4 regions of the Mesorhizobium bavaricum genome follow, and region 3 is predicted to be linked to each of the others. Evidence: predicted binding sites of a transcription regulator. Region 3 holds the regulator's gene; each other region holds the start of a gene.
What was found. The regulator LexA, encoded in region 3, represses DNA repair genes until DNA is damaged. The targets are predictions, from matches to a motif close to TGTTCNNNNTGTGTTCNG.

Region 1 (7,228 bases), 600 kb from region 3:
CGCGGAAAGCGACGAACGCCCGCAGCATGTCGGTCAGCGTCAGCAGTTCCGGCTTGCCGCCGTTCAGCGCCACCATATTGGCGCCGAAGGAGGTCTGCAGCGGCGTGAAGCGGTAAAGCTGGTTGAGGATGACGTCGGCGACGGCGTCGCGCTTGAGTTCGATGACGACGCGGTAACCCTGGCGATCGCTCTCGTCGCGGATGTCGGAAATGCCCTCGATGCGCTTGTCGCGCACCAGTTCGGCCATCTTCTCGATCATCGACGACTTGTTCACCTGGTAGGGAACCTCGGTGATGATGATCGATTCACGGTCGTTGCCGCGCGCCTCGATGTTGACTTTGCCGCGCATGACGATGGAGCCGCGACCGGTCGAATAGGCGCTGTAGATGCCTGAACGGCCAAGCACGATGCCGCCGGTCGGGAAATCCGGGCCCGGAATGATCTCCATCAGCGCCGGCAGGTCGATCGCCGGATTGTCGATGATGGCAATCGCGCCGTTGCAGACTTCGCCGAGATTGTGCGGTGGGATGTTGGTCGCCATGCCGACGGCGATGCCGCCGGAGCCGTTGACCAGCAGATTGGGGAAGCGTGCCGGCAGAACCTTGGGTTCGCTGCCGGACGCGTCATAGGTGTCCTGGAAATCGACGGTGTCCTTGTCGATGTCCTCCAGCAGCTCGTGCGCGACCTTGGTCAGCCGCGATTCCGTATAGCGCATCGCCGCCGGCGGATCGCCGTCGATGGAGCCGAAATTGCCTTGCCCGTCGATCAGCGGTACGCGCAGCGACCAGTCCTGCGCCATGCGAACCAACGCGTCATAGATGGAGGCGTCGCCATGCGGATGATATTTACCCATCACGTCGGCGACCGGGCGTGCCGATTTCACATATTTGCGGTTCCAGTGGTAACCGCTCTCATGCGAGGCGAAGAGAATGCGGCGATGCACTGGCTTCAGGCCGTCGCGCACATCCGGCAGCGCGCGGCTGACGATCACGCTCATGGCGTAATCGAGATAGGAGCGCTGCATCTCCTCGACGATGGATATCGGCTCGATGCCGGAGGGGCCGCCGTCGGCGCCGCGCGGTGTCTTTTGGTCGGTCAAATCGGATCACAATCTAATCAGGAATCACTTGCTGCTTATATAGGAAGCAAGCCCGAAACTCCAACGTCCGCAGCACTTTTCCAGTGTCAATTTTGATGGTAATTTCAAATGGATACCACAGATTGCGACGATATGGCCAAGGCGGTTTTCGCCGCCACAGGGCAAAAGCCTGAAATGGGCCGTTTTCCCCAAGCGAAAGCCAAGAGCGCGACTAATTGGACCTCGTGGCTGCCTTTGCGAGCACTGAGCGGTTGGCGGCCCCGGGGTCTCAATGGCGATCTGATCGCGGGCGGGACACTGGCTGCGATCGCCATTCCCAAACCGATGGCGAATCTCAACGCAGCTTGTGCTGCGAGCTTTGGCGTGCGCCCGCTCGGCGGGAGCGATACTGGCCCGGCGTCTCACCCATGACGCGCCGAAATCGACGATTGAACGTCGACAAATCGTTGAAGCCGGCGTCGTAGGCGATCGCCGAGACCGCATCGTCTGACATGCGCAGCCGCACCGCCGCCCGGTGCAGCCGGGTCTTGAGCAGGAACTGGTAGGGCGTCATGCCCGCGACCTGCCGGAAAATGCGCAGGAAATGATAGGGGCTGGTCGCCGTCTCATCGGCAAGCGCCGAAAGCGAAATCGGTCCGTCGGCATCGACTTCGATCCGCCGCACTGCCTCGGCAACCCGTTTCTGATCGCGACGGCTTGGCGCGCATCTGACAGGTGTGGAGCCAGAGGCTGTTGCCACCGCACCCGCAATGCGCAGCCCGAGTTCCTCGAAGGCGTCGATGTCGGCCATCTCGCGAGCGGTTTCGGCCTCGGCGAGCAAGCACGCCAAGGCCGGCAATGGCGGCAGGCGCGGCACCTTGAAGGCCAGCTTCCTGGCGCCCGGCACACCAGCCACGATGCGTTCCATGTAAGCCGGCCCGAAATGGAACGAGAGGCAACGGTCGCCGCTGCCGTGCTCGTGCCCGCATTCGTAGCACGTGCCGGGGTTGCCGAGCAGGAGCGCGCCAGGCGCCAGCATCGCCGTGCCTTGCTGGGCGCGATATCGGAACGTGCCGCTGGTGACCGCGGCGACACAGAAATCCTGATGTGCTTCCTCGAACGGCCGGTCACCGGCGCTGGCCGTGCAGATCACATCCGCCACGTGCCAGCCGGCCCCGGATGCGAGACTATGCGTGGTCGCTGTCATGATCGAAATATAGCAATTTTTCCCAAGCCCAGAACCCCATCACGGCCTACTCCTCCCGGTCTCCTGACAGGAAGAGACCGTAACCATGTACGAACAATCCTCGTTTGCCGAAGCCTTGCACAGTCCCGGACCAGTCGACGGACTTGCCGAGAAACTGGACCTTTACGGCCGCTTCGTCGGCGCCTGGACGTTTGACGCCTCGCGCCATCTTGAGGATGGCACGGTGCTGACCGGGCGTGGCGAGGTGCATTTCGGCTGGGTGCTGGAAGGCCGGGCGATCCAGGATGTGTGGATCCTGCCCGCACGCGACGCCGGCCCCTCGCCTTCCCTAAGCAAATGGACGTTCTACGGCACGACGTTGCGCCTCTATGACCCCGCCGCGGATGCCTGGCACATCTTCTGGAGCGACCCGCGCAACCAGTATTACAGCCGCCAGCTCGGTCGCGCCGAGGGCGACACCATCGTGCAAGTGGGCGCCGATGGCACCGGCTCTTCGGTGCGCTGGAGTTTTTCCCGCATCACAAAGGACAGCTTCCGCTGGCTCGGCGAGCGCTCCCACGACAATGGCGCGACATGGCGCCTGGAAGTCGAATTCCTGGCGCGCCGAATGGCTACAACCTGACGTCATAAGACATTGCAACAATGGAGAAACACATGTTCGATCATGTCTCGATCGGCGTTCGCGACGCCGCTGCTTCCAAGCGCTTCTACGATGCTGCGCTGAAGCCGCTCGGCTACACCTGCCTCAGCCAGTCGCCAGGCTCGTTGGGTTATGGCGTGCAAGGCGTCGCGCTATGGGTCAACGAAGCCGCGCGGCCTGTGCCACCAGAGGAAGAATCCGGCCTGCATTTCTGCTTCGCAGCACCGACGCGGGCCAGTGTCGACGCCTTTCATGCCAGCGCCTTGCGTGAAGGCGGCAGTGACAATGGCCCACCGGGCCTGCGCGCCGACTATGGCGAAAACTACTATGCCGCCTTTGTCGTCGATCCGGACGGCTATCGCATCGAGGCCTATTGCGGCGCTGCCGGCTAAAGCAGTTTTCCCAGGAAAAGCGCGCAGCGCTTCTCCTTAGGGAATGGCGTCAAGACAAAGGTTGCCGAAGTCCCCGGTTTCATCCCTCCGACTGTTCCCACCGACCGACCTTTGCTCTACCAATATCCTTGTGCGGGCACGGCCCGGCGGGAGGGGTCAGAGATGCCGAGCTTCGACAGCCTGTTCAACGCCTTCGTCACCATTCTCGTGACCATCGATCCGCCTGGGCTGGCCCCGCTGTTCCTCGCCGTGACACGTGGCATGAATCGCGAGGAGCGCCAGCAGGTTTCCGTCCGCGCCTCGATTATCGGTTTCCTGGTCATGGCGCTGTTTGCCGTTGCCGGCGCCTCGATCCTGTCGGTGTTCGGCATCACGCTGCCGGCTTTCCGCGTCGCCGGTGGCTTCCTACTGTTCTTCATCGCCTTTGAAATGGTGTTCGAGCGCCGGCAGGATCGCAAGGAGAAGATCGGCGACGTCGCCATCACCAAGGACATGATCCACAACATCGCCGCTTTCCCCCTGGCGATCCCGCTGATCGCCGGCCCCGGCGCCATTTCGGCGACGGTGCTGCTCTCTGGTTCGTTTCAGGGCTTTGCCGCGCAAGCGGCGCTGGTCGGCATCATCTTCGTCTGCCTCGCCATCACTTATCTGGTGTTCGTACTGTCGGAACGCATCGATCGCATCCTCGGCCAGACCGGCCGTTCGATCCTGACCCGGCTGCTCGGCGTCATCCTGGCAGCACTCGCCGTGCAGTTCGTCGCCGACGGTATCAAGGCGCTGATGGCGGGTTGACGCGCAGCGAGCCGCCGAAGCCGGCCCTACTTCGCCGCCGTATCAATGACCTCGAAATCGTGGGTAATCGTGGCGGTTTTGGCCAGCATCGCGGAGGCGGAACAATATTTTTCGATCGAAAGGTCGATCGCCCTTTTGACCTTGTCATTGGAGAGCGACCGGCCCTTGACGACGAAATGCATGTGGATGCGCGTGAAAACCCTGGGCTCGGTTTCGGCCCGATCGGCGTCGAGCTCGACAACGCAGTCCTCGACCGCCTCGCGGCCCTTCTCGAGAATATGGACGACATCATAGGCCGAACAGCCGCCGGTGCCGATCAGCACCAGTTCCATCGGGCTTGGGCCTGGTGTCTTGCCTTCCGGTCCGAGCGCGGTTCCGAGCACCACCTTGTGGCCGCTACCGGATTCGCCGACGAAGGTGCGCTCTTCGACCCACTTAACGCGTGCTTTCACCTGAGATTTCCCTCCACTTGAGGTCATCCGCCTCAAGAATCAAACAGGATCATGGTCCGGCTCGGGCGACGCCAAAGACGACGTCATGCATGACCCTGCCCGGCAACAGCGTTAAGATGCCGGCGCCGACCAATGCAAAGACATACAGCGCAATCATCGACTTGCGATGCTTGGCGACGCGGTGATTGCGGGCGTGCCACACCGCCAGCGGCACGGTGACCAGCACCAGGATCGACAGGAGATGGATCGGACTGAAAGGGCCGATGAGGCGGATGTCATGAATCCAGAAACTCGAGACGGCGATCACCAGCATCAGCGCAGCCCAGACATAGCCCGCGATGCGATGGCGTGACGTTCCCTTCGGCAGTGCCAGCTGCGTGACGCCTATCGCCAGTGCTGCGAAGGCCGCAAAGGCATGCCAGGGGATTGGTGAGGGTGCGGCAAGCAGCGGTTGCAGCGACATTGCCGCCTCTCCGGGTTGATTGTCCTCAGAACGGGATTTCGTCGTCCAGCTCGCGCGACGAACCGCCGCCACCGCCGCTCTTGGCACCGCCGCCGCCACGATTGAAGCCTTCGCTCGGGCTGGACTGGCCGAAATCGGAACCGCGGCTGCTGCCGCCACCGGCATAGCCGCCGACCTGACCGCCCTCGCCCTGTCCGCGCGCATCGAGCATCTGCAGCTCGCCGCGGAATTTCTGCAGCACGACCTCCGTCGTATACTTGTCGTTACCGGTCTGGTCCTGCCATTTGCGCGTCTGCAACTGGCCTTCGACATAGACCTTCATCCCCTTCTTCAGATACTGCTCGGCCACCTTGGCGAGCTGGTCGTTGAAGATGACGACGTTGTGCCACTCGGTCTTTTCCTTGCGCTCGCCGGAATTCTTATCGCGCCAGCTTTCCGACGTCGCAATGCGGATGTTGACGACCGGCTCGCCCGAGTTCAGGCGACGGATTTCGGGGTCCGCACCGAGGTTGCCGACCAGAATGACCTTGTTGACGCTACCCGCCATGATACTTCTCCGCGCTCATCCGAAACAAATTTTTGTCGCAGCACCTTACAGGCTGCGGACAATCGCCGCCTGCTATGGCTGCCTTTTCCCACAAGGTTTTTGTTCCCTTTTCGTTCTATGATGCAGGCGTCGTTCTGTCAATGTTTGTCAGCAAGATGTAGTGTTCCGGTCCGAAATTTCCATGAAATCGGGAATGGGTCGGGCGCGATCAAATGAAGTCCGTCGCACATAAGGACCAGCAGCGCGAGCAATGGCGAGCAGGTGTGGAGACGCGTATGCATGTGTCGGCCATCAATGGTGCATCGCAACTTTGCATATTTGAGCAGTGGGTCGAACCCATGCTCGGCGCTCCAACGCATTGGCATCCGGTCGAAGAAGTGCTGACCGTTATCGCCGGCAAGGCGGAGATGTGGATCGACGATGAGCACAACGTCCTGACATCAGGCCAGTCGCTTGTCGTTCCCGCGAACAGGAAACACGGGTTCAAGAACGTCGGCACCGGAACGCTTCACATCCACGCCGTGCTTGCGTCGCCAATCTTCGAGGCGACGTTTGATGGGCCTGCCGGGGTAGTGAGGCGCTGGCTTCCGACAATCTCGTAAAAACAGTGCTTGCCAAATCAATAAGTATCGACTTATGCTTTTGCATGATCGAAGCAGAGATTTTCCGCGCCCTTGCCGACCCAACGCGCCGAGCCGTCTTTGAGCAACTCGCCGCTGGCGAGATGAGCGTCTCGGAACTGCGCAGCGGCATGACGGTGTCGCAGCCGGCCGTTTCGCAGCATCTGGCCGTGCTGCGCGGCGCCGGCCTGGTGGTCGAGCGGCGGGCCGGCCGCAACGCCTATTACCGCGCCGATCCGCAAGGGCTTGCCCCCTTGCTTTCCTGGATCGAACGCTACCGGACCTTCTGGCCGGAGCGCATCGAAAGGCTGAAGGCGGTTTTGAAGGACATGGATCAATGAAGAACATGGGATCAATGACAGACCAAAGCCACGCGGACTCCGAGGTAGCACCTGATGCGATCGAGTTTGAGTGCGACCTGCCGGAACCGCCGGAAAAGGTGTGGCGGGCGCTGACCGTGCCGGAGCTGCTCGCCGCCTGGATGATGCCGAACGACATCAAGCCTGAGACCGGCAGCCGTTTTGCCTTTGCCGGACCGGAGGCAGCGATCGAATGCGAAATCCTCGACGCCGAACCCGAACGGTTGTTGCGCTATTCCTGGCGCGAGCGGCCGCAGCCAGGCGATAGCGCGCGGCAAGATCCGCTCGACAGCACAGTCACCTTCACACTCGCCCGCACCCTCTCGGGCGGCACGCATCTGCGCATCGTCCATGGCGGCTTTGCCCGAACGGCGATGCCCGCGGTCGCCATGGCGGGCATCGGCTGCAGGCTTTCGCTCGGCGCAAACAGGCCACGAAAGCCAATCGCCGCGAACACGCCTCGCCTTTTGCTGCGTGCGGCCTGAGCGAACAGCAGCGACGGAGACAGACAATGAGCGGCCTTGCCAATCTGGTGCCGATGGTGATCGAGCAATCGAGCCGTGGCGAACGCGCCTTCGACATTTTCTCGCGGCTGCTGCGCGAGCGCATCGTCTTCATCAACGGTGAGATCAACGACGACATCTCGGCGCTGGTCTGCGCCCAGCTGCTGTCGCTGGA
Region 2 (7,228 bases), 610 kb from region 3:
GATGCGCTTTAGGCGAGATCTGATTCCTGCCGGCTGTCGAAGATTTGACGATGCCGGTCTGGTCCCTTTGGCGGCACGTCACTATGATTGAGCGATGACCGACACGCATTCGTCCAGAACATTGCACCGCAGGATCGCCGTTGTCGTGGTCGCTGTTGCCGGCCTTATGGACGGCACGGCCTTTGCCGGCGACAGTTCGCCGCCGGCGCAGAAAGGCGCCCTGCCTGGCGTGACCGGGGACTATCGCATCGCCAGGCCGGCTCCCGAGCCCGAACCCGACGACGCATTCCCCAGCAAGGGGAACGGCCAGTTCAAGATCGGCAACACGGATGTCAGGATTTCCGGCAGCATCACCGTTGATGTCGGCGCCGGCGCAATCAAGCCGCCACGCAATTGATACCGAGTGGCGGCGTACCGCGCCGCACACAAAAACAGCCCCGCCGTGCTTTGCGCAAACGGACGGGGCTTTTTTGGATCTCAAATCCAATTTTGCCGGGAGTGTACTGCCGGCGTTTGATTTCGGATGCACCGCGGCGTCAGCCGACGATCCGACTAGCAGTCTCTGATTTTTGTGGGATATGGCAGGTCACGGTTTGCCGGGTGGCGAAAACGCTGAACCCTGGCACTTATGCCTGCCGCGGCTCCAGTGACAACTGGAACCCGAGGGGACGATCCGGTGGCGTCATGGCTCCACTCCCTTGTCCGTTGCGACGTGTCGTCCCGAAGCACAAATCGCGAATGCCTGCGGCGTCTCGCAGGCCGCCTCTGGCGGCGAGGCCATCGAAAGACGGCCGGCTTCGTTTGACGCCCGGAGACTGCGCCCGTGAGTCGGTGGCGTCAACCATCAATAGCCGGTTACCGAAAAATGTGATCGCAGGGAGGTTACGTCCACGTCAGTTCTTGCACAGCTTTGTCAGGAGCGTGTTCGGCCTTTGTTCTTTCCGCTTGCCCGTTCACGCGAAAGACGGTTAAACGCTTTTGTCGGGAATTGTGGCGTCTCTCGACGTGGCGGCAATAATACCTACATAGGGGATGGCCGGGAAAACCCGCCATTCCAGGCAATTCCAGATTCTGAGGCGGCGACCGGCGATGGCCGACCATAAATATCTTTCCATTCGCGGGGCGCGCGAACACAATCTGAAGAATGTCGATCTCGACCTGCCGCGTGACAGCCTGATCGTCATGACCGGCCTGTCTGGTTCCGGCAAATCGTCACTTGCCTTCGACACCATCTATGCCGAAGGCCAGCGCCGCTACGTCGAAAGCCTGTCTGCCTATGCGCGGCAATTCCTCGAAATGATGCAGAAGCCGGACGTCGACCAGATCGACGGTCTGTCGCCTGCCATCTCGATCGAGCAGAAGACGACCTCGAAGAACCCGCGTTCGACGGTCGGCACCGTCACCGAGATCTACGACTACATGCGGCTTCTGTTCGCGCGCGTCGGTATCCCCTATTCGCCGGCCACCGGCCTGCCGATTGAAAGCCAGACGGTCAGCCAAATGGTTGACCGTGTGCTGGCGGTCGAAGAAGGCACCCGCCTGTTCATCCTCGCGCCGATGGTGCGCGGCCGCAAAGGCGAATACCGCAAGGAATTGCTGGAGCTGCAGAAGAAGGGCTTTCAGCGCGTCAAGGTCGACGGCGTCTTCTATGAAATCGCCGACGTGCCGGCGCTGGACAAGAAGTACAAGCATGACCTCGACGTCGTTGTCGACCGCATCGTCGTGCGCGGCGATCTCGCCACCCGGCTTGCCGACTCCATCGAGACCGCGCTGAAACTGGCTGACGGGCTGGCGGTCGCCGAATTCGCCGACAAGCCGCTCGACGCCAGCCAGACCGGCGAGGACTCGGTCAACAAGTCGAAGAACGAGACGCATGAGCGCATCCTGTTCTCGGAAAAATTCGCGTGCCCGGTCTCGGGCTTCACCATTCCCGAGATCGAGCCAAGGCTGTTCTCGTTCAACAACCCGTTTGGCGCCTGCCCGACCTGCGACGGTCTCGGCAGCCAGCGCGCCATCGACGGCAATTTGATCGTGCCGGACGAAAACGTCTCGCTTCGCGACGGCGCCGTCAGCCCGTGGGCGAAGTCGACCTCGCCCTACTACGCGCAGACGCTGGAAGCGCTGGGCAGGGCCTATGGCTTCAAGCTCGGCGACAAATTCAAGGATCTGGCCGAAGAGGCAAAGGAAGCCATCCTGCGCGGCACCGGCGAGCGTGAGATCACGTTCCAGTATGATGACGGGTTGCGCTCCTACAAGACGACCAAGACCTTTGAAGGCGTCATCCCCAATCTCGAGCGCCGCTGGAAAGAGACCGAATCCGCCTGGATGCGCGAGGAGATCGAGCGCTTCATGTCGGCCACGCCATGCCCGGTCTGCAAGGGCTATCGGCTGAAGCCCGAGTCGCTGGCCGTGAAAATCGCGGGCAGGCACATCGGCGAAGTCACCGAGCTTTCCATCCGCAAGGCCGACCAGTGGTTCACCGACCTGCCGGCGTCGCTCAACGACAAGCAGAACGAGATCGCCGTGCGCGTGCTCAAGGAAATCCGCGAGCGGCTGCGCTTCCTAAACGATGTCGGGCTCGACTACCTGACGCTGTCGCGCAATTCCGGCACGCTGTCGGGCGGCGAGAGCCAGCGCATTCGGCTGGCCTCGCAGATCGGCTCCGGCCTCACCGGCGTGCTCTACGTGCTGGACGAACCGTCGATCGGCCTGCATCAGCGCGACAATGCACGCCTGCTCGACACGTTGAAGCACCTGCGCGACATCGGCAACACGGTGATTGTGGTCGAGCATGACGAAGACGCCATCCTGCATGCCGACTATGTCGTCGACATGGGTCCGGCCGCCGGCATCCATGGCGGCGAGATCATCGCCCAGGGCACGCCACAGCAGGTGATGGCCAATCCCAATTCGATCACCGGCAAATATCTTTCGGGCGCGCTCGAAGTGGCGACACCCGGCGTGCGGCGCGAGCCGAAGAAGAACCGGCGGCTGAAGATCGTCGGCGCGCGCGGCAACAATCTGAAGAACGTCACTGCCGAAATCCCGCTCGGCACCTTCACCGCCGTAACCGGCGTGTCGGGCGGCGGCAAGTCGACCTTCCTGATCGAGACGCTGTTCAAGGCGGCGTCGCGCCGCATCATGGGTTCGCGCGAGCATCCGGCCGACCACGACCGCATCGAGGGTCTCGAATTCCTCGACAAGGTCATCGACATCGACCAGTCGCCGATCGGCAGGACCCCGCGTTCGAACCCGGCCACCTACACCGGCGCCTTCACACCGATCCGCGACTGGTTCGCCGGGCTCCCCGAGGCCAAGGCACGCGGTTACCAGCCCGGCCGCTTCTCCTTCAACGTCAAGGGCGGCCGCTGCGAAGCCTGCCAGGGCGACGGCGTCATCAAGATCGAGATGCACTTCTTGCCCGACGTCTACGTCACCTGCGATGTCTGCCACGGCAAGCGCTACAACCGCGAGACGCTCGACGTGCTGTTCAAGGGCAAGTCGATCGCCGACGTGCTCGACATGACAGTCGAGGAAGGCGTCGATTTCTTCGCTGCCGTGCCCGGCGTGCGCGACAAGCTCGACACGCTGAAGCAGGTCGGCCTCGGCTACATCCACATCGGCCAGCAGGCGACGACGCTGTCGGGCGGCGAGGCGCAGCGCATCAAGCTGGCCAAGGAACTGTCGCGCAAGGCGACCGGCAAGACGCTCTACATCCTCGACGAGCCGACAACCGGCCTACACTTCCACGACGTCGCCAAGCTGCTGGAAGTGCTGCATGAACTGGTCGACCAGGGCAACACGGTGGTGGTCATCGAGCACAATCTCGAGGTGATCAAGACCGCCGACTGGGTGCTCGATCTCGGCCCCGAAGGCGGCGACGGCGGCGGCGAACTGGTCGCCTCCGGCACACCGGAAGCCATCGTGCGCGAGAAGCGCAGCTATACGGGCCAGTTCCTCAAGGAGTTGCTGGAGCGGCGCCCCGGAGGCAAGCGCGAAGCGGCGGAGTGATGGCTAGAGCTGGTCTCGTCACGGTCCAGAGCCGTTTTGGCGTGGCCAACACCATCAATCGTCTGATGGAGGTGGACATGCGCGCAGGACTGATTGTGTTTGCACGCATTGGAAAAGCCTCACTATGAGAGCCGAACGCCATGGCCAATGATGTCTTTCGATTCTATTCAGACGATCCAGAACTCGTTTTCGGCTACCTGCGCAAAAATTGGCGTGAAGCCATAGTGCGTTGGGATGGCAGAAAGGTTGGCACGAGCAAAATCTGGTTGATGATCATCGTTCTTGATCAGGCGATCGCTGCGACAGCTTTCCGAAACTGGCTCAACAAATATGGAACCTCTGGTGATCTGCAAGTCACGCGACGGCCCCTCCCACCGATGGTTGTCGCCAGCACGATAGTCGTTCGAAGACATGTATTTGTTTGGCGACGGATCATCGGGTCGTTTCGACTCCGTGCCGCTATGGGGTCAGGAAAGGTGCCATGAACCTCAGAGCCGCCAGCCCAAAAAATCTCGCCGCAATCGCTTCGCTGACGGAAGCCGCCTATGCGACCTATACCGCACTGTTCGGCGCACCGCCGATTCCGGTCACGGAGGATTACGCGCCGAGGGTCGAACGCGGCGAGGTCTGGCTGCTGGAGAGCGACAGTAAGTTAGCCGGGCTGATCGTCATCGAGCGGCATGACGACCATGCGATGATCTTCTCCGTCGCTGTCGCGCCAGAATTTCAGGGCAAGGGCTTCGGCATCGTCCTGCTCAGACACGCCGATGAACAGACGCGGCTGTGGGGCCTGCCCGAGGTGCGGCTCTACACCAACGCCCGGATGGAGCGGAACATTGTGCTCTACACGGCCTATGGTTTTCGGGAAACGGGCCGCCGGCCCAATCCCTATCGGCCGGGATGGACGGTCGTCGACATGGCCAAGCCAGTGGCTGAGATCACGACGGCCTGATTTTCTGAACTTGGGAGGGATGACTATGAGCAAATCGGGAACAATCCGCTCCGGCATGGGCGGCTGGACGTTCGAGCCCTGGGATTCGTCCTTCTATCCCGAAAAGCTCTCCAAGGCCAAGCAACTGCAATACGCCAGCCGGCAGGTGCCGAGCATCGAGGTCAACGGCACCTATTATTCGAGCTTTAAGGAGCCGACCTTCGTCAAATGGGCGAGCGAAGCACCGGATGGTTTCGTCTACGCGCTGAAGGGCAACCGCTTCGTCACTAACCGGCGCGTGCTCGGCGAGGCCGGCGAATCGATGGTGCGTTTCCTCGGCTCCGGCGTGGCCGCACTCGGTGAAAAGCTCGGTCCGATCCTGTGGCAGTTCGCACCGACGAAAAAGTTCGATCCGGACGATTTCGAAGCCTTTCTGAAATTGCTGCCGGAAAAGCAGGACGGCGTTGCCCTGCGCCACGCGGTCGAGGTGCGCAACGACAGTTTCATCGTGCCGGAATTCGTCGCGCTGGTCCGCAAATACAAGGTGGCAATCGTCTATGCCGACCATGCAAAATATCCTGATATCGCCGACGTCACCGGCGATTTCATCTATGCGCGGCTGCAGACTGGCAGCGACGACAATGCCGACTGCTACACGCCCAAGGGCCTCGACGAATGGGCCGCGCGCGCCAGGACCTGGGCGGAGGGCAAGCAACCGGTCGACCTGCGGCGCGCGGACCCCAAGACGGACGCACCGGTCCAGCCACGCGACGTGTTCGTCTACTTCATCACCGAGGGCAAGGTGCGCGCGCCATTCGGAGCCATGGCGCTGATGAAGCGAGTGGCCGACTGAGAAGCGCCAGCACAAGACGTTTCACACGCCAGGCACGTCTCATACGCGTTTTGAGCGTAGCAAAGTGTCCAATTGAGCGTAGCAAAGTGACCAATCGTGGCAATTTCGGCGCCGTCGTAACCTTATCGATACCTCCTTGCTGCATGAATTCAGCCTGGCCAAGCCGCAGAGCTGGGATCGCCGCCGGCAAGGAACGAGGGGCATGTCGCTCGACTACACTTCACTTCTGCTGGCTGTCGGTTTTTCCGCCACCTGCCTGGGCCTGACACTGTTTGGGATGTGGCTGACCGCTCGCTCGGAGAAATTCCTGCTGACATGGGCGATCAGCCTGCTGTTGGTGGTCGGCGACATTTTTGCCTATGACGCCTATATCGACATGCCCGGGCGTCTGCTTGGTACCGCGACGCTTGCCCTGCTCCTGCTTGGTTTTTCGGCCATGCTGGGCGCTGCCTACCAGTTCAGGACCGGCGGTTCGCCGATCCCGAGAACGATGTGCGGCAGCATTTCGCTGGCCGTTGCACTGCCTCCCATGGCGCTTGGCTATGACGGTCTCGGCTTCATGTTCGAGAACCTGTTTGCCGCCTTGCTTCTGTTCGCAACGGCGCTCGAATACTGGAAGGGCCGCAACGAAGCCCCAGCGCTCACAATAGGCATCACCGCACTCTATTCGGCCACGGCCACGTCCTTCGCTCTCTGCGCCATGGTTCTCGCCTGGGACGGAAAGCTGATCCTTGGGCATGCGCCAAGCAATTGGGCCGAGGAGTTGAGCCTCATCATCGTCATCGCCAGCATGACCGGCATCGGAGCGCTGTCACTGGCGCTCAATCAGGGGCGTCTGGCCAGGCATCACCGCCACAACGCCCTGACCGATCCCTTGACCGGCCTGCTCAACCGCCGCGCCCTGTTCGACATGCATGGCAATGCACCGGTCGGCGCTTTCACCGCTGTTGTCGTCTTCGACCTCGACGGCTTCAAGGCCATCAACGACGAATTCGGCCACGCCGCTGGCGACGAGGTGCTGAGGGTATTCGCCAGGGAACTCGCCGGCAATCTTCGCCCGGCCGACGTCGCCGCACGTATGGGCGGCGAGGAATTCGCACTGGTGCTGAAGCGGACCTTGCCGGAAACGGTTGAGGCCACCGCCGAGGCCATACGGGCTGCCTTCGCCGCGTGCCGCATCGAAACCGAGACCGGCTCCCTGACATGCACGGTCAGTGCCGGATTTGCTTTCGGCACCAAGGAGGGCCTCAGCTTCGACAAGGTGCTCAGCGCCGCCGACAAGGCGCTCTACGCCGCCAAGCGCGGCGGCCGCAACCGCGTCGCCGCCTCGGCATTCCGGCGGGCGAGCTGACCACGGGCATCATCTCGCGTCTATGACTGTTGGAAAGGGCGAAGGCGGCTTCTATGCCGCCATGACGATTTCGTTGAAGGCA
Region 3 (7,228 bases):
GGTTGATTTCGCAGCAGTCTGTCCTGCTGGTGGCGATTGCCTTGGTCATTGCGACGATGGCGACGACATGGCTGCGGCTCGCAGCCCTTCCCTTTGCGCTTGCCGGCCTGTTGACCGTCTCGAATACGCGCCCACCGGACGTGCTGATCTCGGAGGACGCCAGGCTGGTTGCGTTGCCGATCGGGGGCGGCGAGCTGGCCGTCAGCCGCGCCCGTCCGAACGAATTCACGGTCGACAACTGGAAACGCGCGCTGACATCGGAAACCATCATCGTGCCGGAGGTGTTCAGCAAAGGAGAGGGGCAGTTCGACATAGCGGATGCCGCTGAACTGCCGCCGGGCGCGCCTTTCTACTGCACGTCAGGCGTTTGTCTCGCCAAGCATCCGTCCGGTGTGATCATCGCGCATGTCGAAGACGGGAAGGACGCCTGGAAGGCCTGCGGCTTCGCAGACCTGATCGTCATCAATGACGCCACGGCCTATGACCCCTGTCACAATCCGCTGGTGCTTGTCATCACCAAGCGACAACTGGCTCGCAAAGGCAGCGCCGCCGTCTTCTTCGATCGGGAGTCTGCGACGACGCCGGCAACGGTCAGCTTCGCGGTGGACAGGCCATACCGGCCCTGGCACACGCAACGCAAATTCTCGCGCGAGGCGAGGGGCCTTCCACCCTATCGCAAACCCGAAAAGCCGGCTGCAAGCCCTGCTCAGTAGCGCCTGATCAGGCCGACGAGCTTGCCTTGCACCTTGACCCTGTCCGGTCCGAAAATGCGGGTTTCATAGGCCGGGTTGGCGGCTTCGAGGGCTATCGAGGCGCCCTTGCGGCGGAACCGCTTCAGCGTCGCTTCCTCTTCATCCACCAGCGCCACGATGATCTCGCCCGGGCTGGCTGTATCGGCGTTACGGATGATGACCGTGTCGCCGTCGAAGATGCCGGCCTCGATCATCGAATCGCCCTTGACCTCCAAGGCGTAGTGCTCGCCGCCCATGATCATGTCCGGCGGCACCGAGATCGAATGCGTCTGGTGCTGGATGGCGTCGATCGGCACGCCGGCGGCGATGCGGCCCATCACCGGGATCGACACGGCGGAGACGACGTCGTCGTCATTGCCGGCAGAAGGCATCCGCGAAGGCGACGGTTTGATTTGCCGGCCAAGGCCGCCTTGACCGAGGCTGCCCTGGATGACGCTTGGTGAGAACTTTTTTGCCGCGTTGAGGCCAGGCGCGATCGAGTCCGGCAGCCGCAGCACTTCCAGAGCGCGCGCCCGGTTGGGCAGCCGGCGAATGAAGCCGCGCTCCTCCAGCGCCGTGATCAGCCGGTGGATGCCGGATTTGGAGGCGAGGTCGAGCGCTTCCTTCATCTCGTCGAAGGATGGCGGAATGCCGCTTTCCTTGAGGCGTTCATGGATGAACATCAGCAGTTCATGTTGTTTGCGCGTCAGCATGGCAGCCCCCAGGTTACCTGAAATCGGAATCGGAAAAACAAACCCAGAACAAACACTATCTGTTCCAGTTGTGTTCCGCAACCGTTTAAAGTTTAATGAATTTGTTAAGACGGCTGAAATCATTTGCCGCGCGGTAGCGTGCGGCGTTCCACGCTTGCCTGCAACCGCCACAGCCTTGGTTCGATTGAAAATGTTATGGTTAATGGCTTTGGCCCACCCTGTGTCGGGCTTGGCATCCGTTACAGATGAAGCTCAACGAGAGGGCTTTGGTCACGTCACCGATGGTTGGCCTGCCGTGAACGAAACGAAGCCAAAATGCCAACTTCGCCGGAGAAATTGACCAAGTCGGCTTTAGCCTGTTCCTGTTGCATTACCGCTTGTTCGTGCTGCCGTCGCCAGCATGGACATAGACATGCAACGTGTAGCCGATGTGGGCGATCATCAGGGTTTTCGCGCGCTCGATGTTGCGATCCAACGCCGCTTCCATGAGCGCGGTGTGATGTTCGATCGCGACAGCCTGGCGCAACGCCGCCACGGCCTCCTCATAACCATGCTGCAGGCCAGCGACCGCTCGCAGGGTTGGTGCAAGGCCTAGAAACCGGTGATGGCGACGCAGTTGATCCGCGATCGTGGAATGGAAGGTCAGCAGCCATGGGGATGCTGCCGCGCCGAGCAGTGCCGCGTGGAAAGCCTCGTGCTTTTCGTCCCATTCGTCCACCACGCCGTCGGACGGGTCGTCGACCGCTGTCTTGCAGCGCGACAGCCGGTAATGGGCCGCGACAACGGCATCCTCCCATTCACGGCCGCCTTTCTCGATCGATTCCTGGAGCAGCGGCAGTTCGACCACGAGCCTCGCGCGTGACAGATCTTCCAGCTCGACGCGCGAGACTGGTGCGACGGCAAAGCCACGATTGCTGATGGCGGTCACCAGGCGCTCGGCCTCCAACCGCGACAGCGCCTCGCGCAACGGGGTCCAGCCAATGCCGTAGCTGCTCCGCAACGCGCTGAGCTTGAGCGGCGCGCCGGGCTTCAGGCGGGTCGTGAGGATATCGCGACGCAGCAGCCTGTAAGCTGCTTCCGTTTTCGAGAAGTGCTCGTCATCCAGCATCGCCGTCCATCCGTACTGCCTGGGCGACGATTATATATGAAAACCTCTCGTTCCGTAAATTATATATAACGTTTGACAGCGCCTAGGAGACTGCCCATGATCGGCTAACGGTTTCACCTGATGCTCATCCGAGTACGCTCATGCGCGGGGATAGTCGATCATGAATGCCACTCTCGATCTCGCTGCAATCGAGGCGATGGATGCCGCGGATCCGCTGCGTGCCATGCGCGATCGTTTCGTCTTGCCGGAAGGGGTCATCTACCTCGACGGCAATTCGCTTGGCGCGGCTTCACCCGCCGTCTTCGAAGAGATCCAGAAGGCCGCGACGCAGGAATGGGCGCAGGATCTCATCCGTGCCTGGAACACCGCCGGCTGGTTCGACATGCCGGTCGAGCTCGGCGACCAGCTCGGACGCCTGATCGGTGCCGCGGCCGGCCAGACGGTGGTCTGCGACACGACCTCGATCAACATCTACAAGGTGCTGCATGCGGCACTTGCAATGCGGCCTGACCGGTCGGTCATCGTCGCCGAGGGCGACAGTTTTCCAACCGACCTCTATATGGCCGAAGGCGTTGCCTCGACGCGGCCAGGTACCGTGTTGCGGCTTGAGGGCGTCGACGCGCCTGCTATCGAGGAGCTCATCGATGAACGCGTCGCCGTTATCCTGGTCAACCACGTCAACTACAAGTCCGGTCAGTTGCGCGACATGGCAGCCTTGACGCGCAGGGCTCATCAGGCCGGTGCGCTGATTGTCTGGGACCTCTGCCACACCGCCGGTGCGCTGCCGGTCGAGCTTGACGGGGCTAATGCCGATTTCGCCATTGGCTGCACCTACAAGTACCTCAATGGCGGCCCGGGCTCACCGGCCTTCATCTATGCCGCAAGGCGCCACCACGGAGATGTCTATCAGCCGCTCAGCGGCTGGTGGGGGCATGCGCGGCCGTTCGCCTTCGAACAGGCCTATGCGGCCGGCACCGGCATCCGCCGCTTCCTGTGCGGCACGCAGCCGGTGTTATCGATGCGGGTGCTCAAGGGCGCGCTCGACCTCTGGAACGATGTCGACATGGCGGCGGTACGCAAGAAAAGCATCGCACTGACCGACCTGTTCATCCAACTCGTCGAAGCGAAATGCGGCGCCTATCGCCTCGAACTCGAAAGCCCGCGCAACGGAGAAGAGCGCGGCAGCCAGGTTTCGTTCATCCACCCGCATGGCTACCAGGTGATGCGGGCCTTGATCGAGCGCGGCGTGATCGGCGATTTCCGCGCGCCGTCGACGATCCGCTTCGGCTTCACGCCGCTCTATGTCGGCTACAGGGATGTCTGGCAGGCGGTCGAGGTGCTGGAGGACATCCTGCGCACCGGCGCCTGGCGGGACGCGCGGTTCGCGGTCAAGACTGCAGTCACTTGAGGTGTGTTGATATTCAGGTGATACCGGCCTGCATACGACGGCTTTCCGCGCTTCCGGTGCTCATGGACCCGAATGTCCGTTCCGCTCCGGTTCTCGAAAGCCACCGTTTTCGGCTCGGCCTGACCTGACTCTCATTACTGCTTGATGCATAAAAGTGCGCACGATGGTCAGAGTCGGGTGCGGACCGTCCAGAGCTCCGGAAACAGGACGACCTCGAGCATCTTCTTCAAGTAGGAAGCACCCGACGTGCCTCCGGTACCGCGCTTCAGGCCGATGATGCGCTCGACCGTGGTGACGTGGTTGAAGCGCCAGCGGCGGAAGTAATCCTCGAAGTCGACCAGCTTCTCGGCCAGTTCATAGAACATCCAGTAGCGCTGCGGGTCGCGGTAGACTGTCTGCCAGGCGACCAGGACCTCTTCATTCTCGGTTCGCGTCTCACGCCAGTCGGTGCGCCTGGCGTCGGCGCCGATGTCGAATCCGTTGCGCGCCAGCAGCAGAAGCGCTTCGTCGTAGAGCGACGGCTCGGCCAGAATAGCCTCAAGCTTCCCGCTGAGATCCGGCCGGTGCTTGTGCGGGCCGAGCATGGCGAGGTTGCGGTTGCCGGCCATGAACTCGATGGCGCGATACTGCCAGGACTGGAAACCCGAGGATTGGCCGAGCGCGTCGCGGAACTCGGTGTATTCGCTGGGCGTCATCGTCCGCAGCACGTCCCAGGCGTTGTTCAACTGCTCGAAAATGCGGGCGACGCGCGACAGCATCTTGAAGCTCGGTTCGAGGCGGTCGCCGCGGATGGAGCGGATCGCAGCACCGATCTCGTGCAGCGCGAGCTTCATCCAGAGCTCGGAGGTCTGGTGCTGGATGATGAACAGCATCTCATCATGCGCCGACGACAGCGGCGTCTGTGCCTCCAGCACTTTCTCCAGGTGCAGATAGTCGCTGTAGGACATGCGCTCCTTGAACGACATCTGTGCGCCTTCGGAAGCCGGATCGTATGGTTCGCTCAATTGATTTTCTCCGTGCGCAGCCGGAAGCGCTGGATCTTGCCGGTCTGCGTCTTGGGCAACGCAGCGATGAACTTCACCGATCGCGGGTATTTGTAGGGCGCGATCGTCGCCTTGACGTGGTCCTGCAGGCGCTTGGTGGTCAACGCGTCAGGTGCCACGCCTTGCACCAGCACGACATGCGCCTCGACGATCTGGCCGCGTTCGGCGTCTTGGGCGCCGATCACAGCGCATTCGGCGACATCCGGATGCGCCAGCAGCGCCGCCTCGACCTCTGGGCCAGCAATGTTGTAGCCGGCGCTGACGATCATGTCGTCGGAGCGGGCAGCAAAATGGAAGAAGCCGTCCTCGTCCTGCGTGAAGGTGTCGCCGGTAAGGTTCCATCCGTCGCGGACATATTCTTTCTGCCTGTAATCGGCCATGTAGCGGCAGCCGGTCGGGCCGCGCACCGCCAGCCTGCCAGTCGCGCCGCGCGGCACCTCGCGCATCTCGTCGTCGACGATGCGCGCTTCGTAGCCGCCCACTGGCTTGCCGGTCGATGCCGGCTTCATGTCGTCGAAGCGGTTGGAGATGAAGATGTGCAGCATCTCGGTGGCGCCGATGCCGTCGAGGATCGGTTTGCCGGTCTTTTGCGTCCACTCCTCGAAGACCGGAGCCGGCAAGGTCTCGCCGGCCGAAACGGCGACGCGTAGCGATGACAGGTCGGCACCCTCATCCATGGCCTTCAGCATGGCGCGATAGGCGGTCGGCGCGGTGAAGGAGATGGTCGCTTTGTAGGTCTCGATGATGTGGATCATGTTGGGTGGCGTTGCCTGTTCCAGCAATGTCGCCGCCGCACCGAAGCGCAGCGGGAAGATGGCGAGACCGCCAAGGCCGAAGGTGAAGGCCAGCGGCGGCGAGCCGACAAAGATGTCGTCCGGCGTCACCTGGAGGATTTCGCGGGCATAGGCGTCGGCGATGATCAAGAGGTCGCGGTGGAAATGCATCGTCGCCTTCGGCACGCCTGTCGTTCCCGAGGTGAAGCCGAGCAGCGCGACGTCGTCGCGGCCGGTGTTGACGGCGCTGAAAACAACCGACTTGTCGAGAGCCGCGCGATCGAGTTCGGCATCATGGTTGGCGGTGCCGTCGAAGCCGATAACCTGCTTGAGGAACGCGCTGTCCTTGGCGCAAGCGGTCATCTCGTCCATCAGCCTGGTGTCGCAGAGCGCGATTGTGATTTCCGCCTTGTCGACGATCTTGGCAAGCTCGCCGGCGCGCAGCATCGGCATGGTGTTGACGACCACGGCGCCGACCTTGGTGGCAGCCAGCCAGCAAGCGACCATGGCGGGGTTGTTGGCCGAGCGGATCAGCACCCGGTTGCCGGGCTTCACGCCATAGTTCTCGACCAGCGCATGGGCCAGCCTGTTCGTCCAGTCGGACAGTTCCTTGTAGGTGCGGCGGCGGCCATTGCCGATCAGCGCGGTATGGTCACCCAGGCCCTTCTCGACCAGCCTGTCGGTCAGTTCGACGCCGGCATTGAGACGTTCGGGATAGTCGAAACCGTCGAGCAGGAAGTCCGGCCATTGCTCCGGCGGCGGCAGGTGATCGCGCGTGAACGTGTCGATATGCGCTGAAGGCCCAAGCATGTCGCCGCTATCCTGTCTGCTGCCTGGCCAGTGCACGAGGCTCTGGCTGGTGTGGTGGATTTGGAATTCCTGCTTTTAGAGGAGGCTTCGTGCCGCCAGTCGCTACCTTGCTCAACATCGGCCGAAAGGGCGGACATCTGCAGGTTTTGGGCAGCACAGCAGACCTCCCATTGTCGGCTGTTCATCAGGGCAGGATCGCACCAGTCGAAATTTGTTTCAAGCCTAAAATGTTTTGTCCTGGAGCATTGACGCATGACGCGGCGGTGGCCATTGCTAGCGGAGAAACGATGCCGTTTGGGGAGGGGTGCGGATGTTCGAGCGTCACATTGCCGATTGGGACAGCGCCTACGCCAACGGCGCGAACATCGCCGGCAGCGACCGCTGGCCGGCCGCTTGGGTCGAACCGGCGCAAGCGTTTCGTGGCGCGCTTTCGGCAGAGGGCCGGGCAAGGCTCGACATCGCCTATGGCGGGGGACGGCGCAATCGGCTCGATCTCTTCCTTCCAAGCGCCACGCCCAAGGGGCTCGTGGTGTTCATCCATGGCGGTTACTGGATGGCATTCGACAAGAGTTTCTGGTCACATCTCGCCAACGGCGCGGTCAGCAGTGGCTTTGCCGTGGCGATGCCGTCCTACACGCTGTG
Region 4 (7,228 bases), 3.2 Mb from region 3:
TCTGCAGCGAGCGCGACGGCTTGGCGATCCGCAGCACGTCGAGCGCGGCTTGCTCCACTGTCTCCGCAAAAGCCAGTCGGCGACCGGTTTCGCCTTGGCTGCCGAGTTGCCGCACAACCGCCTTCAGCACGTCGGCGCGCGGATCGCGTACGCGGTAGATCCGGTGACCGAACCCCATGATGCGCTCGCCATGCGCGACCTCGTCGCGCAGCCAGCCGGCGGCATCGCCATGCGCCTCAATCGCATCCAGCATCTCGATGACCGGGCCGGGCGCACCGCCATGCAAAGGCCCCTTGAGTGCGCCGAGCCCGGCCAGCACGCACGATGTCAGGCCGGCCTGCGTCGACGCGACCACGCGGGTGGCGAAGGTCGAGGCGTTGAGGCCATGGTCGCAGACGGTCACCAGATAGGTGTCGAGCGCCTTCGCCAGCGCCGGCGAGGCAGCGCCGCCGTTGAGCATCCTCAACATGTCGGCGGCATGGTCGGCCCGGCTGTCCGGTGCGATTGGCTTCTCACCGTGTTGCAGGCGCAGCAAGGCCGGCGTCAGCACAGCCGGCGCAGCGATCAGCAGTAAGGCGTCCGTCCACGTTTCGCCGTCCGGCAGCAGCGCAATCCCAGCACGCATGGCGCTGTAGACATCGAGCGATGCCGGCAAGGGCAGTGAGGGCAAGAGCCGCTCGAACACTTCCGCACGCGCCTGGCCCAGCGCTCGCGCCAATTCGGCGTCGTCGGGAAGATCATCGAAAAAGCCGTCGAGCAGCAGGCGAACCACCTGCGCGTAACGCCAGCGTCCGGCCAGTTCCGGCAGCGAATGACCCCGGATCGTCAGATGGCCGCCGAGACCGTCCACGTCGGAGAGGACGGTTTCCGCCGCCACCACGTCATCGAGCCCATTCGCCATAGCCTGTCTCCTTGAACCGTTCCCCGATCGGAGATAAGGCTAGTCAACATGCTCATCAATCTTGATCAATAGAATCAATATATTGGAGGATCGGGTCCTGTCGGAATGGTTGTCACGGGAAGAGGCGCTGGAAAGGCTCAGGGTGCGGCCGCAGACGCTCTACGCCTATGTCAGCCGTGGCCGCATCGGCATGCGGCCCGACCGGACCGACCCACGCCGCAGCCAGTATCGCGCCGACGACATTGCCGCATTGGCCACCCGCCGGGCGCGCGGACGGAGCCCGGCGGCCATCGCCGAGAGCGCCATCGCCTGGGGGGAACCGTCGCTCGTCACTTCGATCTCGACCGTCTTTCACGGTCATCTTGTCTATCGGGGCCAGGACGCCGCAGCGCTTTCAGCGAGTGCCACACTGGAAGAAACTGCTGCAGTGCTGTGGGCTCTGTCTGGACCGGTGGTTTTCACAGCACCGTCGCCAGATGCGCCCCATCAAGCCGGTCGAGCCTCGGCCTTTGCACGCCTTGCCGTGCTTGCCGGCCAGGGGCGCCCATCGCTCGGGCGCAGCACCACCTCGCTGCATGCCGATGCCGCGCACGCTGTCGGCATGCTGGCCGGCGCCCTGGGTGCATCGGCGGGGTCGGATCCAGTCCATCAACGGCTGGCGCAGGACTGGTCGGTGGATGCAACGGGAGCGGACTCGATCCGCCGCGCGCTTGTCCTGCTCGCCGACCACGAACTGAACGCATCGACTTTCGCCGCCCGCGTCGCGGCCTCGACCGGGGCGTCGCTGGCCGCATGCCTTCTGGCGGGCCTGGCGACGCTATCGGGGCCACGTCATGGCGGCGCCGGTGAAGCGGTGATGCAACTGGCCGAGGATGCGGCGCGGCACGGCGCCGATGCGGCGATCCGGCGCTGGCTTGACCATGACCGGCCGCTGCCGGGGTTTGGTCACCCGCTTTATCCCGACGGCGATCCGCGGGCGGCGGCATTGCTGAGCGCGATCGACATCGATGATCTCTCGCAATCGATGCGCGATGCGGCCTTTGCCGCGACCGGCGCACGCCCGAACATCGACTTCGCTTTGGTCGTGCTGGCGCGCAGCCTCGGCTTGCCGCGCGATGCACCGTTCCGCCTGTTCGCGCTCGCACGCAGCGTCGGCTGGGCCGCCCACACGGTCGAACAGATAACGAGCGGAAGTATCATCAGGCCGCGCGGCCGCTATGAAGGAGTGCTGCCGTAGCATCGCGATAGCACTGTGCGCGAGCTACCGGATCTTCGCTCCGAAACGCTCACGACATCGTGTCGAGCTTGCGCTGCATGGCGGCGATCTGGTCCTTCAGTTCCTGAAGGTCGTCAGGCTTTTCCGGCGTTTCCTTCCTGGCCGGCTCGGGCGTCGGCGCAGCGGACGGGCCGGAACCGGCCGGTGGGAACGGCGTGAACAGCCGCATCGCATTCTGGAACATTTCCATGTTGCGGCGTGTCTGCTCCTCCAGCGCCTTGATCGGCGTGGCGATCTTCATCATGTCCAGCGGCGACTTGCCGATCGCCCCCTTCATCTGCTCGCGAAAACGTTCCTGCTCCTTGGAGAAGGCGAGCATCGACTGTTCGAGGAAGCTCGGCACGATCATCTGCATCTGGTCGCCATAATAGGCGATCAGCTGGCGCAGGAACGGGATCGGCAGCATGTTCTGCCCATCCTTGTTCTCCAACTCGAAGATGATCTGCGTCAGCACCGGATGCGTGATGTCGTCGCCGGTCTTGGCGTCCTGAACGGTGAACTCCTCGCCCTTCTTGACCATCTCGGCGAGGTCCTCGAGCGTCACATAGGTGCTGGTGCCGGTGTTGTAGAGGCGGCGATTGGCGTATTTCTTGATGATGATCGGATCGTCTTTCGCGGCCATCTGCATCCTCCCGGGGACACCGGCGCGCCCAGAGTAAGCCGCCGGTAACGATTGTGCCTTTTTTGAGGATATGCGCAAAAGCCTCATAATTCCAAGCAGTTTGTGCAGTGCGGGATCACTAAATGCTGCATAGCGGGCAAAATAATGCTGCGCAGCAACCGCCGTCGCAAGGCGCGACCTGCTTGCCGCGCATGGGCGCCATGCCCATTTCCGGTTTGACTTGGGTTCTGGAAAGGGCAAGAAAAGTCCTCAACGACAGAACAACACCCTTGAAGTCTGGAGAAGAAAATGTCCGCTTCCATCGTCATTGCCAGTGCCGCGCGCACGCCGGTCGGCTCCTTCAACGGCGCCTTCGCCGCCACGCCGGCGCATGAACTCGGGGCCGTTGTCATCAAGGAATTGCTGTCGCGTGCCGGTGTCGAACCGGGCGAGGTCGACGAGGTGATCCTCGGTCAGGTGCTGACCGCCGCTCAGGGTCAGAACCCGGCCCGCCAGGCATCGATCAATGCCGGCCTGCCGAAGGAAACCACCGCCTGGGGCCTCAATCAGGTGTGCGGCTCGGGCCTGCGCGCCATTGCACTCGGCATGCAGCAGATCACCTCCGGCGATGCCAAGGTGATCATCGCCGGCGGCCAGGAATCGATGTCGCTTTCGGCGCATGCCCAGCACCTGCGCGCTGGCGTCAAGATGGGCGACTTCAAGCTGATCGACACCATGATCAAGGATGGACTGTGGGATGCCTTCAACGGCTACCACATGGGCAACACCGCCGAAAACGTAGCTCGCCAGTTCCAGATCACCCGCGACGATCAGGATCAGTTCGCACTCGCCTCGCAGAACAAGGCGGAGGCCGCACAAAAGGCCGGCAAATTCAAGGACGAGATCGTCGCCGTCACCATCAAGGGCAAGAAGGGCGACACAATTGTCGACCAGGATGAGTACATCCGCCACGGCGCCACGATCGACGCCATGACCAAGCTGAAGCCGGCCTTCGACAAGGACGGCACCGTGACCGCTGCCAACGCCTCCGGCATCAACGACGGCGCCGCTGGTGCGCTGCTGATGAGCGAAGCGGAAGCCGTGAGGCGCGGCATCACCCCGCTGGCGCGCATCGTGTCGTGGGCAACCGCCGGCGTCGATCCGCAGATCATGGGCACCGGCCCGATCCCCGCCTCGCGCAAGGCACTGGAAAAGGCCGGCTGGTCGGTCGGCGATCTCGACCTGGTCGAGGCCAATGAGGCCTTTGCCGCGCAAGCCTGCGCCGTCAACAAGGACATGGGCTGGGATCCCTCGATCGTCAACGTCAATGGCGGCGCCATCGCCATCGGCCACCCGATCGGTGCGTCCGGCGCTCGCGTTTTCAACACGCTGGTCTTCGAGATGCGCCGCCGTGGCGCCAAAAAAGGCCTCGCCACGCTCTGCATTGGTGGCGGTATGGGCGTCGCCATGTGCGTGGAAGCGCTCTAAACGATATCACTGACCGGCGGCGCGAATGCACGCCCAAAAGTGTGCAGCGGTTTTGGGAAGACGACATGCATAAAAACAAACAGCCAAAGTGCGTCGCCTGAATTTATTTCAGCGCGACGCGCTTTAGCGGTCAGTATCCAGTGCCTGCCAAGCCCGACAACAGGGCGATACCAAAAAGGGGAAACGCATGAGCAAGGTAGCAATCGTCACGGGCGGATCGCGCGGCATCGGTGCGGCGATCTCGATCGCATTGAAGACCGCCGGCTATTCGGTTGCCGCCAACTATGCCGGCAATGACGACGCTGCGGCGAAATTCAAGGCCGAGACCGGCATTCCTGTCTACAAATGGTCGGTCGCCGACTACGATGGCTGCGCCGCGGGCATCAAGCAGGTCGAGGCCGACCTCGGTCCGGTCTCGGTGCTGGTCAACAATGCCGGCATCACCCGCGACGCCATGTTCCACAAAATCACGCGCGAGCAGTGGAAAGAGGTCATCGACACCAATTTGTCGGGCGTCTTCAACATGACGCATCCGCTGTGGAGCGGCATGCGCGACCGCAAGTTCGGCCGCGTCATCACCATCTCCTCGATCAACGGCCAGAAGGGCCAGGCCGGACAGGTCAACTATTCCGCCGCCAAGGCCGGCGACATCGGCTTTTCGAAGGCCCTTGCCCAGGAAGGTGCCCGCGCCGGCATCACCGTCAACGTCATCTGCCCCGGCTACATCGCCACCGAAATGGTCAAGGCGATCGACGAGAAGGTGCTCAACGAGCGCATCATCCCGCAGATTCCCGTCGGCCGCCTCGGCGAACCGGAAGAGATCGCGCGCTGCGTCGTCTTCCTCGCGTCCGAAGATGCCGGCTTCATCACCGGCTCGACCATCACGGCCAATGGCGGTCAATATTTCGCCTGAGGCAATTCCAGGAAAAGTGTGGAGCGGTTTCCGTCCGGAATTGCGTCAAGATAAAAGAGACGCGTCGCTCTGGGCAGCAAGATCGACGGGCCGGGAAACCGGTCCGTTTTTCGTTGGCGGCTTTGTACTTTCGACGCGCCCGGCCGGTCCCTGCCACAATCCAGCGCGCAGAGGTTAACAGCCGTCGGCTGGCCTGTGCGATACACCCATCACAACCTGTGGATTCTCGGTGGATAAGCTGTTCACAACACAAGATATTGGGGTGAACGAAACGGGAATATTCGGGCATCGCTGATTCGTCGCCGATTCGTTCCGGCTTTGAGCGGAACGTTAACGATGGCAGCCGGAATCGCCTGCCAAAACCTTAACACGGATTAGGAAAGATCAACAATTTCATAACCTTGGGTGAGGCGCACCAAGCGGCTATAGTTGTTCGCCGGCAAAGGTTAACGACAAAGCTCGCCCTGCATGAAACGGGCCAGTTCCATGATTCAGCATGTGGTGAGACTCGGGGTCGAAAAATCCACATGTAGCCGTGAACAAAAGCTGAATCTGGTCGAGTCACTGATTCGTCGCCTATTCGTTCCAGACTCGTTCCAACTGTTAATCCGCAACCGATCTGGAGCGTGACACAGTCGACTTCGAGCCGCCGGTGGAACATTCCGCTTTCGCTTCGCGCTCGAAATCCTTATGTGTCGCCTGTCATGCGCGCCACTTAAGGCACGCTCCCGACAACGAGAGGCCAGAAAGCCTTATTTCCAGGTCGATGAACATTCAGCCGAAACACACCGAGCCGCTGATCCTGTCGGGCCGCGACGTGACCGCCGTGCTTGGGCCGACCAACACCGGCAAGACCCATCTCGCCATCGAGCGCATGGTGGCGCACGACAGCGGTATCATCGGCCTGCCGCTCAGGCTGCTCGCGCGCGAGGTGTATAGCCGCGTCTGCGAGAAGGTCGGCGCGCACAAGGTGGCGCTCATCACCGGCGAGGAAAAGATCCAGCCGGCCGGCGCCAAATATTCGGTCTGCACCGTCGAGGCCATGCCGCGCGAGACCGATGCCGCCTTCGTCGCCATCGACGAGGTGCAGCTTGCCGGCGACCTCGAGCGCGGCCACATCTTCACCGACCGCATCCTGCACCTGCGCGGCCGCCAGGAAACGCTGCTGCTTGGTGCGGCCACCATGCACGGCATCTTGCAGCGCCTGCTGAAGGGTGTTTCGGTGGTGACGCGGCCAAGGCTGTCGCATCTTGCCTATGCCGGTTCCAAGAAGCTGACGCGGCTGCCGCGGCGCACGGCGATTGTCGCCTTCTCCGCCGACGAGGTCTATGCCATCGCCGAGCTGATCCGCCGTCAGCAGGGTGGTGCCGCCGTCGTGCTCGGCGCGCTCTCGCCGCGCACCCGCAACGCGCAGGTGGCGCTGTTCCAGGCCGGCGATGTCGACTATCTCATTGCCACCGACGCCATCGGCATGGGGCTCAATCTCGATCTCGATCACGTCGCCTTCGCCCAGAACCGCAAGTTCGATGGCTATCAGTACCGCAACCTGACGGCGGCCGAGCTCGGCCAGATCGCCGGCCGCGCCGGCCGGCATCTGCGCGACGGCACCTTTGGTGTCACTGGCCAGGTCGACCCGCTGGACGAAGAGCTGATCAAGAAGATCGAAGGGCATGACTTCGATCCGGTGAAGGTGCTGCAGTGGCGCACCGCGCATTTCGATTTCGCCAGCCTCGACGCGCTGAAGCGCTCGATCGAGACCAACGCCCCGGTCGAGGGGCTGACGCGGGCATTGCCTGCCGTCGATGCGCAGGCACTCGAGCACCTGTCGCGCGACGAGGACATCCGCGCACTTGCCACCGATGCCAAACGCGTTGCGCTGCTGTGGGAAGCCTGTGCCTTGCCCGACTACCGCAAGATCGCGCCGGCCCAGCATGCCGACCTCATTGCTTCGATCTATACCGACCTCGCCCGGCACGGCCATGTCGACGAAAACTACATGGCCGAGCAGGTGCGCCGTGCCGACACCACCGAGGGCGACATCGACACGCT

Region 1: the regulator LexA is predicted to act here: its motif matches at 5,672-5,689, upstream of AC1RZR_RS20530 (single-stranded DNA-binding protein).
Region 2: the regulator LexA is predicted to act here: its motif matches at 923-940, upstream of uvrA (excinuclease ABC subunit UvrA).
Region 4: the regulator LexA is predicted to act here: its motif matches at 5,761-5,778, upstream of AC1RZR_RS07875 (helicase-related protein).

What each region holds. Positions count from the first base shown of each region.
Region 1 covers NZ_CM165566.1:4,188,826-4,196,053, reverse strand. The annotation lists gene gyrA (DNA gyrase subunit A) at 1-1,099, opposite strand, end outside; gene AC1RZR_RS20560 (helix-turn-helix transcriptional regulator) at 1,434-2,285, opposite strand; gene AC1RZR_RS20555 (hypothetical protein) at 2,371-2,907, shown strand; gene AC1RZR_RS20550 (VOC family protein) at 2,940-3,317, shown strand; gene AC1RZR_RS20545 (MarC family protein) at 3,480-4,109, shown strand; gene AC1RZR_RS20540 (OsmC family protein) at 4,136-4,561, opposite strand; gene AC1RZR_RS20535 (DUF2306 domain-containing protein) at 4,611-5,024, opposite strand; gene AC1RZR_RS20530 (single-stranded DNA-binding protein) at 5,050-5,571, opposite strand; gene AC1RZR_RS20525 (cupin domain-containing protein) at 5,784-6,173, shown strand; gene AC1RZR_RS20520 (ArsR/SmtB family transcription factor) at 6,218-6,532, shown strand; gene AC1RZR_RS20515 (SRPBCC family protein) at 6,547-7,035, shown strand; gene AC1RZR_RS20510 (ATP-dependent Clp protease proteolytic subunit) at 7,062-7,228, shown strand, end outside.
Region 2 covers NZ_CM165566.1:4,181,062-4,188,289, reverse strand. The annotation lists gene AC1RZR_RS20505 (hypothetical protein) at 95-397, shown strand; gene uvrA (excinuclease ABC subunit UvrA) at 1,090-4,011, shown strand; gene AC1RZR_RS20495 (hypothetical protein) at 4,179-4,364, opposite strand; gene AC1RZR_RS20490 (GNAT family N-acetyltransferase) at 4,493-4,963, shown strand; gene AC1RZR_RS20485 (DUF72 domain-containing protein) at 4,989-5,795, shown strand; gene AC1RZR_RS20480 (GGDEF domain-containing protein) at 5,998-7,146, shown strand; gene AC1RZR_RS20475 (hypothetical protein) at 7,198-7,228, opposite strand, start outside.
Region 3 covers NZ_CM165566.1:4,792,527-4,799,754, reverse strand. The annotation lists gene AC1RZR_RS23590 (ComEC/Rec2 family competence protein) at 1-713, shown strand, start outside; gene lexA (transcriptional repressor LexA) at 707-1,444, opposite strand; gene AC1RZR_RS23580 (hypothetical protein) at 1,407-1,784, shown strand; gene AC1RZR_RS23575 (GntR family transcriptional regulator) at 1,815-2,552, opposite strand; gene kynU (kynureninase) at 2,713-3,960, shown strand; gene kynA (tryptophan 2,3-dioxygenase) at 4,128-4,964, opposite strand; gene AC1RZR_RS23560 (AMP-binding protein) at 4,961-6,586, opposite strand; gene AC1RZR_RS23555 (hormone-sensitive lipase) at 6,897-7,228, shown strand, end outside.
Region 4 covers NZ_CM165566.1:1,620,063-1,627,290, reverse strand. The annotation lists gene AC1RZR_RS07900 (citrate synthase/methylcitrate synthase) at 1-901, opposite strand, end outside; gene AC1RZR_RS07895 (citrate/2-methylcitrate synthase) at 999-2,138, shown strand; gene phaR (polyhydroxyalkanoate synthesis repressor PhaR) at 2,188-2,799, opposite strand; gene AC1RZR_RS07885 (acetyl-CoA C-acetyltransferase) at 3,088-4,266, shown strand; gene phbB (acetoacetyl-CoA reductase) at 4,454-5,179, shown strand; gene AC1RZR_RS07875 (helicase-related protein) at 5,946-7,228, shown strand, end outside.